DNA from 2 places in the Kribbella sp. NPDC003505 genome. Region 1 is predicted to be linked to the other one. Evidence: riboswitches for the same ligand, from Rfam matches in the RefSeq annotation. Region 1 holds a riboswitch; the other holds the start of a gene.
The links. A riboswitch is a leader RNA that binds a small molecule or an ion and turns the genes downstream of it on or off. The one in region 1 is predicted to bind ZMP and ZTP.
Positions count from the first base shown of each region.

Region 2: it holds a riboswitch for ZMP and ZTP, as region 1 does, so the genes downstream of both, ABZX12_RS12420 (tetrahydrofolate dehydrogenase/cyclohydrolase catalytic domain-containing protein) here and ABZX12_RS31725 (5-aminoimidazole-4-carboxamide ribonucleotide transformylase) in region 1, are expected to answer to the same signal.

Region 1 is NZ_JBEXNA010000011.1:67,625-76,142, reverse strand. It holds gene ilvC (ketol-acid reductoisomerase) at 1-421, opposite strand, end outside; partial or broken gene ilvN (acetolactate synthase small subunit) at 587-1,090, opposite strand; gene ABZX12_RS31740 (acetolactate synthase large subunit) at 1,167-2,918, opposite strand; gene ABZX12_RS31735 (CHAP domain-containing protein) at 3,320-3,844, shown strand; gene ABZX12_RS31730 (class I SAM-dependent methyltransferase) at 3,928-4,656, shown strand; ZMP/ZTP riboswitch at 4,666-4,735, shown strand; gene ABZX12_RS31725 (5-aminoimidazole-4-carboxamide ribonucleotide transformylase) at 4,754-5,632, shown strand; gene ABZX12_RS31720 (MMPL family transporter) at 5,633-7,891, opposite strand; gene ABZX12_RS31715 (AAA family ATPase) at 8,012-8,518, opposite strand, start outside.
Region 2 is NZ_JBEXNA010000003.1:717,735-726,252, reverse strand. It holds gene der (ribosome biogenesis GTPase Der) at 1-1,006, opposite strand, end outside; gene ABZX12_RS12450 (lysophospholipid acyltransferase family protein) at 999-1,727, opposite strand; gene cmk ((d)CMP kinase) at 1,724-2,404, opposite strand; gene ABZX12_RS12440 (prephenate dehydrogenase) at 2,436-3,500, opposite strand; gene aroH (chorismate mutase) at 3,497-3,865, opposite strand; gene ABZX12_RS12430 (helix-turn-helix domain-containing protein) at 3,950-4,846, opposite strand; gene ABZX12_RS12425 (phytanoyl-CoA dioxygenase family protein) at 4,912-5,766, shown strand; gene ABZX12_RS12420 (tetrahydrofolate dehydrogenase/cyclohydrolase catalytic domain-containing protein) at 5,763-6,614, opposite strand; ZMP/ZTP riboswitch at 6,635-6,719, opposite strand; gene ABZX12_RS12415 (nitroreductase family deazaflavin-dependent oxidoreductase) at 6,735-7,154, opposite strand; gene ABZX12_RS12410 (NUDIX hydrolase) at 7,174-7,809, opposite strand; gene prcA (proteasome subunit alpha) at 7,806-8,518, opposite strand, start outside.

The DNA.
Region 1 (8,518 bases):
CCTCGGAGTACTCACGGCGGACCAGGTGACCCGGGCCCTTCGGGGCGACCATGAACACGTCGACACCCGCCGGCGGCTTGATGTAGCCGAACCGGATGTTGAAGCCGTGACCGAAGACCAGCGCGTCGCCGTCGACCAGGTTGGGCTCGATGGCCTCCGTGTAGAGCTTGCGCTGGGCCGGGTCCGGCGCGAGGACGACGATCACGTCGGCCTCCTCGCAGGCCTCGGCCGGCGTGACGACGCGCAGGCCCTGCGCCTCGGCCTTGGCGCGGCTCTTCGAGCCCTCGGGCAGGCCGACGCGGACGTCGACGCCGGAGTCGCGCAGCGAGAGCGCGTGGGCGTGGCCCTGGGAGCCGTAGCCGAGCACGGCCACGTGCCGGCCCTGAATCACCGACAGGTCGGCGTTGTCGTCGTAGAACATTTCAGCAGCCACTTCGGGCACTTCTCCTTAGTGTTGATTCGGTACGGCGGCGGCGGTACGGCCCGGCGGCGGCGCCGGTACCGGGTGCGAAGGCTGGCGATCAGCGGGTCGCGCCTGCACGTTCGGGGGTCCGGACTGGACGTGCGGCGGCGGCACCGGGACCGGTCGCAGGGTGCGGTCGGAGATGGAGCGGCTGCCCCGGCCGATCGCCACCATGCCGGACTGCACCAACTCGCGGACGCCGAAGGGTTCCAGCACCCGGAGCATGGCTTCGAGCTTCTCGGGATTGCCGGTCGCCTCGATGGTGATCGCGTCCGGTGCCACGTCGACCACCTTCGCACGGAACAGCTGGACGGTCTCCAGCACCTGTCCGCGGGTCAGGGTGTCCGCCTTGACCTTGACCAGCAGCAGTTCGCGCTGGACGGTCTGCGTGGGTTCGAGTTCGACGATCTTGATCACGTTGACGAGCTTGTTGAGCTGCTTGGTGATCTGCTCCAGAGGCTGCTCGTCCACGCTGACCGCGATCGTCATCCGGGACACCTCGGGGTGCTCGGTCGGACCGACCGCGAGGGAGTCGATGTTGAACCCGCGACGCGAGATCAGCGCCGCCACCCGGGCCAGCACACCGTGCTTGTTCTCGACCAGGATGCTGAGTGTGTGCTTGGACATCATCGTCCTCGCTTCGCTGCGGGCGACGATGTCGCATGGACGCTGTGCTTGATTGTGCCTTCGCTTCGCTCAGTCACTAGAGTTCCTCGCTGTCCCAGGTCGGGGCCATGTCGCGGGCGATCTGGATCTCGTCGTTGCTGACGCCGGCGGCGACCATCGGCCACACCATCGCGTCGCGGTGCACCACGAAGTCGACGACCACCGGCGCGTCGTTGACCGCCATCGCCTTCTCGATGGTCGCGTCGACCGAGTCCTTGTCGGAGCAGCGCAGACCGACGCCGCCCATCGCCTCGGCGAGCTTGGCGAAGTCCGGGATCCGGGCCGAGTGCAGGTCGGTGTTGGAGTAGCGCTTGTCGTAGAACAGCGTCTGCCACTGCCGGACCATGCCCAGCGACTGGTTGTTGATCACGGCAACCTTGATCGGGATGCCCTCGAGCGCGCAGGTGACGAGCTCCTGGTTGGTCATCTGGAAGCAGCCGTCGCCGTCGATCGCCCAGACGGTCTTGTCCGGCCGCGCGACCTTGGCGCCCATCGCGGCCGGCACCGCGTACCCCATGGTGCCGAGACCGCCGGAGTTCAGCCAGTGGCCGGGCTTCTCGAAGGGCAGGAAGTGCGCGGACCACATCTGGTGCTGGCCGACGCCCGCGGTGTAGACGGCGTCCGGTCCGGCGATCTCGCCGATCCGCTTGATCACGTGCTGCGGCGACAGCGTGCCGTCCTCGGGCTCGTCGTACCCGAGCGGGTAACGCGCGCGCACCGCGTCGAGCTGCTTGCGCCACGCGTCGTACGACGGGGTGCGGCCGGTGTTCGCGATCTCGGTCCGCAGCGCCGCGATCAGGTCGGTGATGACCTCCTTGCAGTCGCCGACGATCGGCACGTCGGCGGCGCGGTTCTTGCCGATCTCGGCCGGGTCGATGTCGGCGTGGATGACCTTGGCCTCCGGCGCGAACGAGTCGAGCCGGCCGGTCACGCGGTCGTCGAAGCGGGCGCCGAGGCAGACCAGCAGGTCGGACCGCTGCAGCGCGCCGACGGCGGACACCGAGCCGTGCATGCCGGGCATCCCGAAGTGCAGCTCGTGGGTGTCCGGCAGGGCGCCGCGGGCCATCAGCGTGGTGACGACGGGGATGCCGAGCAGCTCGGCGAGTTCCTTGAGCTCGGCGCTGGCCTGCGCACGGATCACGCCGCCGCCGACGTACAGCACCGGCTTCTCGGCCGCGGCGATCAGGCGGGCCGCCTCACGCACCTGCTTGGGGTGCGGGCGGGTCACCGGCCGGTAGCCGGGCAGCGAGAGCTCGGTCGGCCACTGGAAGTCGACGCCCTTGGTCTGCATCGCGTCCTTGGTCACGTCGACCAGCACCGGGCCGGGCCGGCCGGTGGAGGCGATGTGGAAGGCCTCGGCGATCGTGGTGGCGATCTCGTCCGGATCGTTGACCAGGAAGTTGTGCTTGGTGATCGGCATCGTGATGCCGCGGATGTCGGCCTCCTGGAAGGCGTCGGTGCCGATCGCGGCGCTCGCGACCTGACCGGTGATCGCCACCAGCGGCACCGAGTCCATGTACGCGTCGGCGATCGGGGTGACCAGGTTCGTCGCGCCCGGTCCCGAGGTGGCCATACAGACGCCGACCTTGCCGGACGCCGCGGCGTACCCCTGGGCGGCGTGGCCGGCGCCCTGCTCGTGACGTACCAGGATGTGGCGGATCTGGGTCGAGTCGAGCATCGGGTCGTACGCCGGGAGGATCGCGCCGCCCGGGATGCCGAAGACGGTGTCGACGCCGGCATGTTCCAGTGCGCGGATCAGAGCCTGTGCCCCGGTCAGCTGCTCACTCATGAGTGCCTTCCCTCAGTCAGTCACGCTCGTTAGCTTTTCGCGACCGATCCATCCTCGCTTGTGGCCGTTGTCGCTGCGCTTCCGGGTCACGGATAGTCGCATTGGCAACAAAAAACCCCTTCCGCCGGGTTGGCTGAAGGGGCGCGCTCGACTCTGTGGTCGCGTCAGTCGGCGCGCCGCACAAGTACGAGGAGAATCGATCGCATGTAGGCATTATTCGCCGACAACCGGCGACCGGGTCAAGTTGGGCTCACCTGTGTCTCGCCATCTGGGACAACTGTCTTACGAACAGCGTGCCGGTAACTTGATGCCGCCGCAATGGCTCTGTGAGGTTAATCAGTCACATACTGAGGTCGCGCGCTCGAAGGTTTCCACCGCCCCCTCTCCCGATCGGAGTGGCCATGCGCCTCTCGGTACGAATGCTCGTGGCGGCCGTTGCCGTCGCCCTCTGCGGATCGCTGTCGCTGACCGCCGCCGCGGCCGACACCCGGACGACCATCGTGAACGCGGCCAACGGCGAGGTCGGCCAGCAGGAGACACCGCCCGGCAGCAACTGCAACCCGTACGGGCCCTGCGAGGCGTGGTGTGCGCACTTCGCTACCTGGACCTGGCGGCAGGCCGGCATCCAGATCCCCGACTACGGCTTCACCGGCGACATCTACACCTGGGGTCAGGGCACGGGCCGCACGCACGACGGCGACACCGGCATGCGGCCCGGTGACATCGTGCTCTACGGCACCGGCCCGGACAGCACCGACACCAGCGTGCACACCGGCGTCGTCGTTGCCGTCGGCACCGACGGCACGATCACCACGGTCGAGGGCAACTCGGGCGACGAGGTGCGCAAGCACGGGCCGTTCGACCCGCAGCACGCCGAGAACGCCGGCCGTCCCGCCGACATCTACGCCTGGGTGTCCGCGATCTGATCCCCTGATCGAGCCGGTGCGGAACTCGTCCCCCGCACCGGCTCCCTTATTTTCCTGGTCCACGGCCGACGCGGCTGCCTAGCATGCGATACGTGACCGACGATCCGTACGGCGACGAGCAGCTGGTGCATCTGTACGACCTGGACAACCCGCCGGGCGACGACCACGCCTACTACCGGTCCCTGGCCGAGGGCACGACGAAGGTCATCGACTTCGGCTGCGGCACCGGCCTGCTCACCCGATCCCTGGTCGCACCGGGCCGGGCGGTGATCGGCATCGACCCGAGCCCGACGATGCTCGGGTACGCACGCCGGCAGCCGGGTGCCGACGCGGTCACCTGGATCGACGGCGACCATCACGTGGTGGAGTCGGCCGGCGATGCGGATCTCGTGGTCAGCAGCGGCAACACGATGATGCACGTCGCGGAACACCAGGCGTCGGTGACGGCGCTCGCCGCGGCGCTGCGTCCCGGTGGGATGTTCGCGTTCGAGTCACGCAACCCGGCGGCCCGCGCGTGGGAGCAGTGGACGAGCGACGCGACGTACGGCGAGCGCGACACCGAGGCCGGGCATCTGAAGGAGTGGCTCGAGCTGATCGAGATCGCCGGCGGGCGCGTGGTGTTCGACGCCCACAACGTCTTCCCGGACGGCCACGACGCGGTCTACCGCAACGTCTTGTACTTCCGGACCGCGGAGGAGATCACGGCCGATCTGCTGCAGGCGGGATTCACCGACGTGACGATCGAGAGCGGGTGGCACGGGGAGCCGCTGACCGCCGACGCACCGCTGCTCGTCGTCCGCGCCACGAAGTAGTCTGGCCCCACCGCGACTGGCGAGGGTGGATCACCACCGGGGAGCGAACTACAGGGCGTCGTCCGCCTGGGCGCCTCCGATCGACTCGGAGGTCCCGATGCGTCTGCGGTACGGAACGAATCCTCATCAGCCGGCTGCTGTCGAGCAGGCGCCCTTCACGGTGGTCGCGGGCGAACCGTCGTACATCAACATCCTCGACGCCCTGACCGGATGGCAGTTGGTCCGCGAGGCCGCGGAAACGCTCGGGAGGCCGGCGGCTGCGTCGTACAAGCACGTCTCCCCCGCCGGCGCGGCACTCGGCGAGACCGTGGCGGCGGCGTACACCCGGGCCCGGGACGCCGATCCGAAGTCGTCGTACGGCGACGTCGTGGCGGTCTCGCATCCGGTCGACCTGGAGCTGGCCGGCGTGCTGAAGCGGGTCGTCTCGGACGGGATCATCGCGCCCGGGTACGACGAGGGCGTCGTCGAGATCCTGGCCGCGAAGAAGCGCGGGACCTACCTGGTGCTCGAGGTCGACCCGGAGTTCGAGCCGCCCGCCGAGGAGGTGCGCGAGATCTTCGGCGCGCGGCTGACGCAGGAGCGCGACGCGCTGCCGGTGCCGCGCGACCTCCCCGACGACGCCGTGCTCGGCATGATCGTCGCCCGCTACACCCAGTCGAACACCGTGGTGATGGTGAAGGACGCGGTGGCGATCGGTATCGGCGCCGGCCAGCAGTCCCGCGTCGACTGCACCCGCCTGGCCGGTGAGAAGGCCGCGCTGTGGTGGTCACGGCGCTCGGACGAGCCGCTCGCCGACGTCACGATGGTGTCCGACGGCGTACTCCCCTTCAGCGACAACGTCGACGAGGCGCAGCGGTACGGCGTCACGCACATCGTGGAGCCCGGCGGGTCGATCCGGTCCGGCGAGGTCGCCGCGGCATGCACCGAGCGAGGCATCCGCCGGACCGTGACCGGTGTCCGGCTGTTCCGGCACTGATCAGGGAGCCGAGCCCACCTTCTCCCGGGGCGCCGGCGGCGCGGGTGGCGATCCGCCCTCGAGCTGGATGTCGGGCACGATCCGATCCAGCCAGCGCGGAAGCCACCAGGCCCGCGGGCCGAGCAGCGTCATCACGGACGGGACCAGGATCATCCTGACGATGCTGGCGTCGATCAGCACGGCCACGGCCATGCCGACCGCCAGCATCTTCACCGTCGGGTCGTCGTCCTGGACGAAGCTCAGGAAGACCACGATCATGATCGCGGCCGCCGTCGTGATCACCCGCGCGGTCGCGCCGATCCCGATCGCCACCGCGCGGTGGCTGTCCCCGGTCGCGATCCAGGCCTCGTGCACCCGGGACAGCAGGAACACCTCGTAGTCCATCGAGAGCCCGAACACGATCGCGAACATCAGCATCGGCACGAACGACGGAATCGGCACCAACTCGTCGATCCCGACCAGCGACGATCCCCAGCCCCACTGGAAGACCGCGACGATCACGCCGTACGCGGCCCCGACCGACAACAGGTTGAGGATCGCGGCCTTCACGCCGATCAGCAGCGAGCGGAACGCGACCGTCAGCAGCACGAACGCGAGCAGCACCACGGCCCCGATCAGCCACGGCATCCGGCTGCCCACCTTCTCGGTGAAGTCGACGTACCCGGCGGTGGTCCCGACGACGTACGTCGGTTCCTGCTGGCCGGGCAGCACGTCGTCACGGATCCGATTGACCAGGTCCTCGGTGTCGGCCGACGACGGCGACGTGGTCGGGACGACGTTGATGATCGCGGTCGTCCCGGCGCTGTTCGTGCTCGGCTGCTGGACGGCGGCCACGCCCGGGGTCTTCTGCAGCGTCGAAGCCAGTCCGCTGAGCACCGACTGCTTGTCGGCCGCACTCACCGACTCCAGCTGCACGACGACCGTCAGCGGACCGTTCGCTCCCGGGCCGAACCCCTGCGCGATCAGGTCGTACGCCTTCCGGCTGGAGTCCTGGGCGGGGTCGGTACCGGCGTCGAGCTGGCCGAGGTTCATCGACAGCAGCGGGATCGACAGGACGAGCAAGACCAGCGTCGCGGCGATGCCGAACGGCCACGGCCGGGCGCTCACCTTGCGGCCCCAGCGCGCGAACGCACTCCGCTCGTGCGCGGCGTCGCGCCGTTCGTGTTCCTCCGCACGATGCGCGGCGACCGCGGAATCGTCCGGGAGACCGGCCTCGAGTTCGCGTTCCTCGGTGAGATGGTGCCGGTCCTTGCGGTTCAGGACCCTCAGGTTCGCGAGCCCCAGCAGCGCGGGAATCAGCGTCAGGGCGGCCAGCACCGTGACCGCGACCACGATCGCCGACGACAACCCGAGCGCGCCGACGAACGGGACGCCGGACACGTACAGACCGAGGATCGCGATCACGACCGTTCCACCGGCGACCACGATGGCCGCACCGGAGGTGGACGCGGCCCGTCCCGCCGACTCGCGGACGCTCATCCCGTCCTCCAGTTGCTCGCGATGGCGCGACACCAGGAAGAGTCCGTAGTCGATCGCGACCCCGAGGCCGAGCAAGGTCGCGACCGTCGGCGCGGACACCGGGAAGGTCTTCACCGCCGCGAGCAGACCGAGGATCGCCAGTCCGCCGCCGACGCTGAAGACCGCGGACAGCAGCGGCAGTCCGGCCGCGACGACGGATCGGAACATCAGGAACAGCAACACCAGCGCTAGCAGGAGGCCGATCGCCTCCGAGGGCAGGTCGTCGGCCTGTTTGCCGATCTGACCGGCGCCGCCGCCGTACTCGACCTGGAGGCCGGCCGCGCGGGCCGGCTCGACCGCCGCGTCGAGTTTGTCGAGGTACGAGCTGTCGAGTGAGGCCGGGACCACCGAGAACGAAACCGGCGCGTTGACGATGCTGCCGTCCTTGGAGATGTACGCCGTCTGCGAGGTCGCCAGCGGGTCGACGGCGCTGACCACGTCAGGCAGTTCGGCGACAGCGTCCATCGACGATTTGACCTGCGCGGAGTGTTCGGCCACCGTGCCGGTCTTGGCGTGGAACACGATCGAGCCCGAATAGCCGCCGGCGGTGCTGAAGTCCTTGTTCAGGATGTTCAAACCAGCGGATGACTCACTGCCCGGAACCGTGTAGTTGTTGGAGTACGTGCCGCCGAACGCACCCTTGAGCACGAACAACGCGACGACGGCGACCAGCCAGCCGCCGATCACGAGCCAATGGAAATGTGCCGCCCCGCGACCGAGGCGGTGCAGAAATGCATGCATGAGGTGCCCCTCCCCCCGGGCACCCCCCAGGCGACGGCCCAGCCGTCGGCCCCCATCCGCGAATCTAGGTCGGCCGGGACAGGGTCACAACCCCTCGGCGCCGACGGTCACAGCCTGTCCTCATCCGCTGGCGTTGAGCAGGTAGGAGCCGGAGGCAACGGCTTTGCGGACCTCGGCCGCCGTTCGGTCCGGGTCGAGCCGGGTGGTGTCGAGCGCGTGCGGCTCCAGCGCGCCGAGGTCGGCGAACGCACCGTGCAGCCCGGTAAGGGCGTCGGCGTCGGTCAGCTCGGGCTGGGGCCGGGATTGTCCGCGCTGCAGCGTTGTCCCGAGGTCCGGGCGCAGGACGACGTACGACATCGCCCACTCCCCCGCCGCCGCGGCCGCGCGGAACGGGGCGAGGAACCACGGGCCGATGACACCGTCGACCACCACGTCGTACCCGCCGCGCGCATAGGCGGCGACGGCGGCGACGATCGCGTCGACGACCACCTCGTTCTGGCGTTCCGCACCGGGCAGGTACGGCGCGACGAAGCCGGTGCGGATGCCACGGTAGAACTCGTCGGTGGTCAGGTGCATCGTGGGCCGTGGCGCGTCGGTCGCGACGAGTCGCGCCACGGTCGTCTTGCC
Region 2 (8,518 bases), on a different contig from region 1:
ACTGGACCAGGTCGCGGTCGATCTCGCGCTCCAGGTAGTAGCGGCGCTCCTCGTCGACCAGGTCCCACTTGTTGTACGCGATCACGAGCGCCTTGCCGGCCTCCTCGACCGCGTTCATGATCCGCAGGTCCTGCTCGGAGATCGACTCCGAGGCGTCGATCACGACCACGACGACCTCGGCACGCTCGATCGCCGCGTTGGTCCGCAGCGAGGCGTAGTACTCGTGGCCCTGGGCGTTCTTCACCTTGCGGCGGATGCCGGCGGTGTCGATGAACCGCCACTCCTGGCCGCCGAGCGTGATCAGCTCGTCGACCGGGTCGACCGTCGTACCGGCGACGTCGCTGACGACGACCCGGTCCTCCTTGGCGACCTTGTTGAGCAGTGACGACTTGCCCACGTTCGGTTTGCCGACGATCGCGACCCGGCGCGGGCCGCCGACCTCGTCGTCGCGCTCGGCCGGGGCCTCCGGCAGCGCCTCGAGGACGGCGTCCAGCAGGTCGCCGGTGCCGCGGCCGTGCATCGCGGACACCGCGAACGGCTCGCCGATGCCGAGGCTCCACAGGTTCATCGCCTCGGACTCGATCCGCTGGTCGTCGACCTTGTTCGCGGCCAGGACCACCGGCTTGCCGGACTTGCGCAGCACCCGGACCACCGCCTCGTCCGCGTCGGTGATGCCGACGACGGCGTCGACCACGAACAGCACCGCGTCGGCGGCGTTGATCGCGACCTCGGCCTGGGCCGCGACCAGGGCGGCCATGCCGACCGCGTCCGGGTCCCAGCCGCCGGTATCGACGACCGTGAATTCGCGGCCGGCCCAGTTGGCGTCGTACGACACGCGGTCCCGGGTGACGCCGGGCGTGTCCTCGACGACCGCCTCGCGGCGGCCGATGATGCGGTTGACCAGCGTGGACTTGCCCACGTTCGGCCGCCCGACGATCGCAAGGACGGGCAGCGGCCCGGTGTCCTCCCGGTCGTGCGTCGGTACTTCGGTGGGCAGGTCAGTCATCAGGGTCCTTCGGGTCTCGCCAGCCCGGGAGCGGGTGGCCGGTTTCTTCGACGGCCGCCTTCACATGGGCGCGCAGCACGTCCCCGATGTGACCGGTGACCGCCTGTACGTCGGAATGTCTCCTGGGAAAGGGTACGCGCTCGACGGCGAAAGGCTCGCCGTACACCACGTCGATCCGGCTTCCGGCCGGCGGATAGCCCTCCACGTCGCCGCCCGGCAGCCGCGTCCCCATCAGCGCGACCGGCAGGATCGGCGCGCCGGTGACCATCGCCAGGTACGCCAGGCCGACCTTGATCCGGCTGAAGTCGCCGGGCCCGCGGGTGCCCTCCGGGTAGATGTTCAGCACCCGCCCGTCGCGCAGCACCTGGATCGACTTGCGGACCGCGAGCGTGTCGTACGACGAGCGGTCGACCGGGATCTGCCCGATCAGGTGCAGGAACCTGCCCTGCAGCCCGCCGAACACCTCGATCTTGCCGAGCTGGTGCAGCATCCGCGGCGCGAGCGCGCCGAGCAGCGGCGCGTCCAGCAGGCTCAGATGGTTCGGGGCCATCAGCAGCGGCCCGGTCAGCGGGAACCGGTCCTCGTGGTGGATGGTCAGGTTGTACTTGCGGCGGAAGTACGGCGCGGCGACCTTCCGCAGCGGGAGCGCGAACCGGTACGGCAGCGCGGGCAGGTCGTCGGTCCGAGGCAGATCCTTGTGCCCGGTGACTTCAGCAGTCATAGCTCCCGGCCTCGAGGAACGGTCTCCTTGGCGAGCCGGCTGATCACGTCGATGACCTCCTCGAGGGTCAGATGGGTGGAATCGACGGTGACGGCTCCGTCGGAGGCGACCAGGAACTGCGAGACCGTCGCGTCGTCGGCGTCGCGGCGGACGATCTGGTCCCGCAGCTGCTCCGCGGTGACCGCACCGGAACCCAGCTCGGCGCCGCGCCGGGACAGCCGGGCGTCCTGGTCGGCGGTCAGGTGGACCTTCAGCTCGGCGTCCGGGGCGACCACGGTGGCGATGTCACGGCCCTCGACCACGATTCCGCCGCCGTCCTGCGCGGCGTCGATGACGGCTCGCTGCCGCCGGACCAGCTCGTGGCGGACGTCCAGGTTGGTGGCGATCTTCGACACCACCGCGCTGATCCGGGGCTCCCGGATCGCGGCGGTGATGTCGGTCCCGTCGGCGATCACGAACTGGTGGCCCGGGTCGGTGCTGACCTCCAGCTCCAGCTCCCGCGCGCGCTGCGCGACCGCCGCCGTGTCGTCCAGGTCCAGACCACGCTCGACGGCCGACCAGGTCACCGCGCGGTACGTCGCCCCGGTGTCCAGGTAGCGCAGTCCGAGCCGGGTGGCCACTCCGCGCGCGGTGCTCGACTTACCGGAGCCGCTCGGCCCGTCCACAGCGATGATCATGCCCCGAAGATTACCTTCGGCCGGGGACAAACTAGCGGTGGACCACCCACCCGCGCTCGGTCAGGACGTCGACCAGCTGGTCGACCGAGCCGGGCTTGACGGCGAGCTCGACCTCACCGGCCGGGCGGCCCGGGCTGTGGTCGATGCGCAGGTCCTCGACGTTCGCGCCGGACTCGGCGGCGTCGGCGAACAGCCGGGCCAGCTGACCCGGGCGGTCCGGGATCGTGACGAGCACCGTGACCAGGTCGATATGCGGCGTCCCGTGCTTGCCCGGCACCCGCACGGCCCCGGACACGCCCTGGCCGAGAATCGCGGTCAGCTCGTCGACCGCCTCCTCCTTGCCGAGGGCAACGAGCAGCCGGTCGAGCTCGCCGCGGATCTGCTCCAGCAGGCCGGTCAGCGCGGTCGAGTTCGCGGAGACGATCTGGGTCCACAGCCGCGGGTCGCCGGCCGCGATCCGGGTCACGTCGCGGACGCCCTGACCGGACAGTTCGAGGTGCGAGGACGGCGCGTCCGCGAGGGTGCCCGCGGCAAGCGCCGACATCAGATGCGGAAGGTGCGAGACCCGGGCGACGCCCAGGTCGTGGTCCTCGACGGACAGCTCGACCGTTCGCGCGCCGCAGGCCTCGGCGAGCCGCCGGACCAGATCGACCGCCTCCGGGGCGCTCGTCGCGTGCGGGGTGATCGCCCAGGTGGCGCCGTCGAACAGGTCCGCGCGGGCCGCGAGTGGGCCGTTGCGCTCGGAGCCCGCCATCGGGTGGCTGCCGACGTACCGGCTGACGTCGTCGGTCAGGCCGCGCGCGTCGGTCAGCGGCTTCGACTTCACACTGGCCGCGTCCGTGACGATCGCCCGGGTCTGCTGCAGCTGCTCGGCGACGACGGCGCCGACATGATCCGGCGGTACGGCGACCACGACCAGCTGCGGCTCGATGTCGACCGTCCGCGCGCCGGCGCCGATCCGCTCGGCCATCAGCGCGTTGTCCGGGTTCCCGTCGACGAGCTCGACGACCACGCCCAGCCGCGCCAGGGCGAGGCCGATCGACGTGCCGATCAGCCCGGTGCCGACGATGCGGACCGGGCCGCGGAGCTCGGTCATTGGGCGCCGGTCAGGTCCGGACGGAGCGCGACCGCGCCGTGCAGGTAGACGTGCTGGATCTTGTCCCGGGACCGGGGCGTCTCGGTGTGCACCATCAGCCGGACGACCCGCGGCAGCGCGTGCGGCACCGGGACCTCCTGCATGCACATCAGCGGTACGTCGGTGAGCCCGATCTGCCGCCCCGCGACGGCGGGGAATTCCGAGCGCAGGTCCGACGTGACGGTGAACAGGATGCTGATCAGATCCTCGTTCTCCAGATCGTTCGCCTCCAGGACCGCCTTCACCAGCTCCGCGGACCGCTCGAGCAGGTGCTCGCGCTCGTCCACGTCCAGCTGGGTGGCACCCCGGATCGCCCGTACCGCCACGTGCCGCCTCCTTCTTTTCGTCTCACCCAACCCTAGGCCACGGTAGCCAAGGACTGGACAGCCGTCTCGGATCGTGCACGCGGGTCAGCCGTTCCGGGCGGCGTCGAGGAGCCGGCGGGCCATCGGCAGCAGTCCGGCCTCGCGCACCGGAGCGAGTGGATCGGACAGCTGCCGGCGGCGACGGAACGTTCCCGGCGGGTCGCCGTACGCCAGCGAGAACCGGCGCGAGAAGTGGTACGGATTGCTGTAGCCGCAGTCGGCCGCGATCTCCGCGATCGTGGCATTGGTGCGCAGGAGCGCGGTCGCCGCCCGGGCCAGCCGGATCAGATCCAGCGCGTACGCCGGTCCGCACCCGTACTCCTGCCGGAACACCCGGTGCAGATGCCCCGCGGACGGGTTCGCCGCGCCCGCCAACTCCGCGACGCTGACGATCCGGGGACCACCCGTGGCCCACACGGTTGCCACGTGATCGACCAGGCGCTGGACGGCGGCTGGGAGGTCGACAGGTGGCGGGCCGGCCGGAGCGCTGACGAAGACCTCGAGCATCGTCGCGACCAGCCGATCGCTGTGCCCCCGGGCCGGCGTCGGAACATCGAGCAAGTAGCTGCACAGCTCCTCGAGCAGACCCGGATCGGACATCGACCGCACCCAGGGCCAATCAGCCGGATCGCCGAGATCGCCGAAGTCCTCGATCTGGAAATGCACGTAGGCGTGCCGCGATCCGCGATCACAGTCCCAGAGATAGGCGTCCCGGTTCCCGCGCTTCGCGAGCGCGAGCGATCCCGGCCGGAGCTCGCGCTCGACCGTCGCCTGCCGGAGTCCCGCGTCGTCGTACACCTCGGTCCGCCAGAGTGCGGAACCGTGCAGGATCCAGAGCAGTTCGAAGTTCGGCAGGCGGCGCGGCCCGTACGTCGCTCCGGGCGCGTAGTCCGCGATCTGGATCGGCGAGTTCACGCTGATCACCGGCGACCGCAAGATCATGAACAGATAGTAGAGCGCTCGTCTGCGACATTGGCCGGCTCCGCGTGCTCCGCGACAGTGGCTGAATGCACTTCACCGAGATCACCGACGAGCTGGTCGGGTCCTACCGGCGGGACGGCTTCGTCGTCCTCGATCAGGCCCTCCCACCCGAGCAGGTCACCGCGCTGCACACCGCGGCCGAGCAGCTGTGCCGCGGCGACCTCGGGACCGTCGAGGGCGCTCCGGACAACGAATCCACCGACGACGTCCTCCGGCAGTTCCTCTGCATCCACCACCCGCACAAGGCGTCCGACGTCGCGCTCGCTGCCCTCCACGCGCCGCGCGTGGTCGAGACGTTGACCGCGGTGATCGGGCCCAACGTCAAGGCGATGCAGTCCATGCTGTTCATCAAGGCTGAGGGCAGGCCGGGACAGGCGTGGCACCAGGACGAGTTCTTCATCCCGACCAGGGACCGCTCGCTGACCGCGGCCTGGATCGCGCTCGACGACGCCACCGTGGAGAACGGCTGCCTGTGGGTCCTGCCGGGCTCGCATCGCCGTGGGGTCATCTATCCCGATCGGGAGCAGGACGATCTGCGGTTCGACTGCACGGTGGAGGCGTTCGACTTCCCGTACTCCGACGACGACGCCGTACCGGTCGAGGTGCCGGCCGGCTCGGCGGTGATCTTCAACGGATACCTCTTGCACCGATCACTGCCGAACACCGGCCGGCGAGGACTGCGCCGCGCGCTCGCCAACCACTACATGAGTGCCGAGTCGCTGCTCCCCTGGCACTCCGTGCCGGACGGCGTTCACGTCGCCAAGCACGACTACCGCGACATCGTCATGGTCGCGGGCACCGACCCGTACGCCTACAAAGGCCTCGACGACATCGCCCGGCCGCACTCCCGCCCGGACAAGGACGGCGGCTGCGACCGCTAGCTCAACTGGGCCTCGGCGGCGTCGACGGTTTGCTCCAGGAGGAGGGCGATCGTCATCGGCCCGACGCCGCCCGGGACCGGCGTGATCAGCCGGGCGACCTCGGCCGCTTCGGCGAAGTGCACGTCACCGACGTTGCCCTCGTTGTATCCGGCGTCGACCACCACGGCGCCGGGCTTCAGCCAGTCGCCGCGGACGAAGTTCGCCTTGCCGACGGCGGCGATCACGACGTCCGCGGTCCGGACCAGCTCCGGCAGCTCGCGCGTCCGGGAGTGCGCGTACGTGACGGTCGCATTCGATGCCAGCAGCAACATGCCGGCCGGCTTGCCGAGGATCGGGCTGCGGCCGATCACCACCGCGTGCGCCCCTTCGAGCGGTACGTCGTACGCCGCGAGCAGTCGCATGATCCCGCCCGGCGTCGCGGATCGGAATCCCGGGTCCTTGGTGTCGTTGAAGGCCATCGCCGCGAACGAGCGCATGGTCACGCCGTCGACGTCCTTCGCCGGGTCGATCGCCTCGAACGCGGCCCGCTCGTCGATCTGCGCCGGCACCGGGTGCTGCAGCAGGATCCCGTGCACCGCCGGGTCGCCGGACAGCTTCGTGATCTCCGCGACGAGCTCGGCGGTGGTCGTCGTCGCCGGCAGTACGACGCTGCGCGACGCGATCCCGGCCTTCTTCGACCGGTTCTGCTTCATCCGCACGTACGTCGCCGACGCCGGGTCGTCACCGACCAGAACGGTCGCCAGGCACGGCTGCACGCCGTACTGCTCCTGCAGGGCGCGGGCGCGATCGGCAGCCTTGGCGACCATCGCGGCGGCGAGATCGGTCCCGATCATCAGATCAGCGGTCATCTGGAGCACTCCTGTGTCGCAGAGGGTGCCCAGGCGCGCGGCGAAGCCGGGTGGCAGACCGTTCCCCGGTGGTCGTCCACCTCAGCGCCAGTCGCGGTCCGCCGCCAGGATACCGGCCCGTTACGCGCGCTTCAGCGCGAGGACGGGGATGGTCCGGACACCGGCCGTCCGGCGTTCGTAGTCGGCGAAGCCCGGGTAGCGGCGCGCCTGCTCGGCGTAGATGCGGTCGCGGTCGGCGCCGGTCACGTCGGTGACGGTGACCTGGTACTCCTCGGTGCCGATCTCGACGGTGCCCTTACCGGCGGCGACGAGGTTGCGGTACCACTCCGGGTTGGTGGGCGCGCCGCCCTTGCTGGCGAAGACGTAGATCACGTCCGGGTCGGTCTCGTCGGCGAGGTACATCGTCGGAGCGACGTACTCCTGCCCGCTCTTGCGGCCGTAGTGATGCAGCAACACCATCGGTGCACCCTCGAACTGGCCTCCGACCTTGCCTTCGTTCGCCCGGAACTCCTCGATGATGTTCGCGTTCCAGTCGCTCATATCGGTCCTCCGCAGTGTGCTAAAGCAATCCTGCGTGGTCCAACGCCAGATAGGCCGCGTCGATTCCGGTCATCGCACCGGGAGTGCGCAGCTCGGCGCGGAACGCATCCACGGTCAGCTCGACCGGGACACAGTCTTCGGTCTCGTCCAGCTGCTGCTTCCCGTCCGGGCGGCAGCCGCGCGCGATCCCGACGTACTTGCGGTACGTCGAGGACGCCGACGACCACTGCCAGCCGACGATGTCGAGGGACTCGCAGACGTAGCCGGTCTCCTCCTCGAGCTCCCGGGCGCCGGCGAGCGCGGGGTCCTCGCCCGGCTCGACGTAGCCGCCCGGCAGGTTGGTGACGACCCGGTCCGGACCGGCCCGGAACATCCGCACCGTCACGATCCGGCCCTCGGGGGTCAACGGCAGCACCGTCACGCCGGACGTGATCCCGGCCGCGGACTTCGGGCCGAACACGTCCCAGTCGACCTCGCGGCCGTCCGGCATCCGGTAGCGGCGCAGGTTCACCGTCAGGAACCGGTGGAAGCCGGGCTCCTCCCCCAGCAGCTCCCACGGCTCCGGATCCCCGACCCGAGCGACATCCAACTGGCCCGGGAACTGCTCAGCCGCCACCTCGTCGGTAGCGGCTGAGCTCTCGTGCTGGTCCGTCACAGCGGACGGTCGGTGTCGGGGTCCTCCGGCGGCGCGACCGGCGCGTCGTCCTCCGGCGGGGCCACCTCGGCCTCGTCGGCCGGCGACCCGCCTGACGACTCGCCCGACGCCTCGGACTCCCCCTCGGCCGGCTCCGTGGGGGCCTCGGCCGGGCGGGACTCGCTCAGGATGCCGGCGAGCGTCTCCTCGGACATCCGCTTGAACTTGCGCACCTGCGACCGGGTGCGGTCCAGGACCGCGACCTCGAGCTGGTCCGGCGTCAGCTCCCGGACCTCGGTGCCGTCGTGGCCGAGCGCGTCCACGGCGAGCCGGAGCGCGCCGGCCAGCGAGATGCCCTCGCTGTAGTGCTCGCCGACGTAGTCCGCGACCTGCTCGGCCGGGCCGCCCATCACGGCATACCCCCGGACGTCGGCGATCGAGCCGTCGTAGGTCAGCCGGTAGATCTGGTCCTCGGCCGGGCTCGCGCCGATCTCGGCGACCAGGATCTCGACCTCGAGCGGCTTCTCGCCGCCGGAGGAGAAGATCGCGCCGAGGGTCTGCGCGTAGGCGTTGGCCAGCGCCCGGCCGGTGACGTCGCGGCGGTCGTAGGAGTACCCGCGCATGTCGGCGAGCCGGACGCCGGCGATCCGCAGGTTCTCGAACTCGTTGTACCGCCCGACGGCGGCGAACGCCATCCGGTCGTAGATCTCCGCGACCTTGTGCAGTGCGG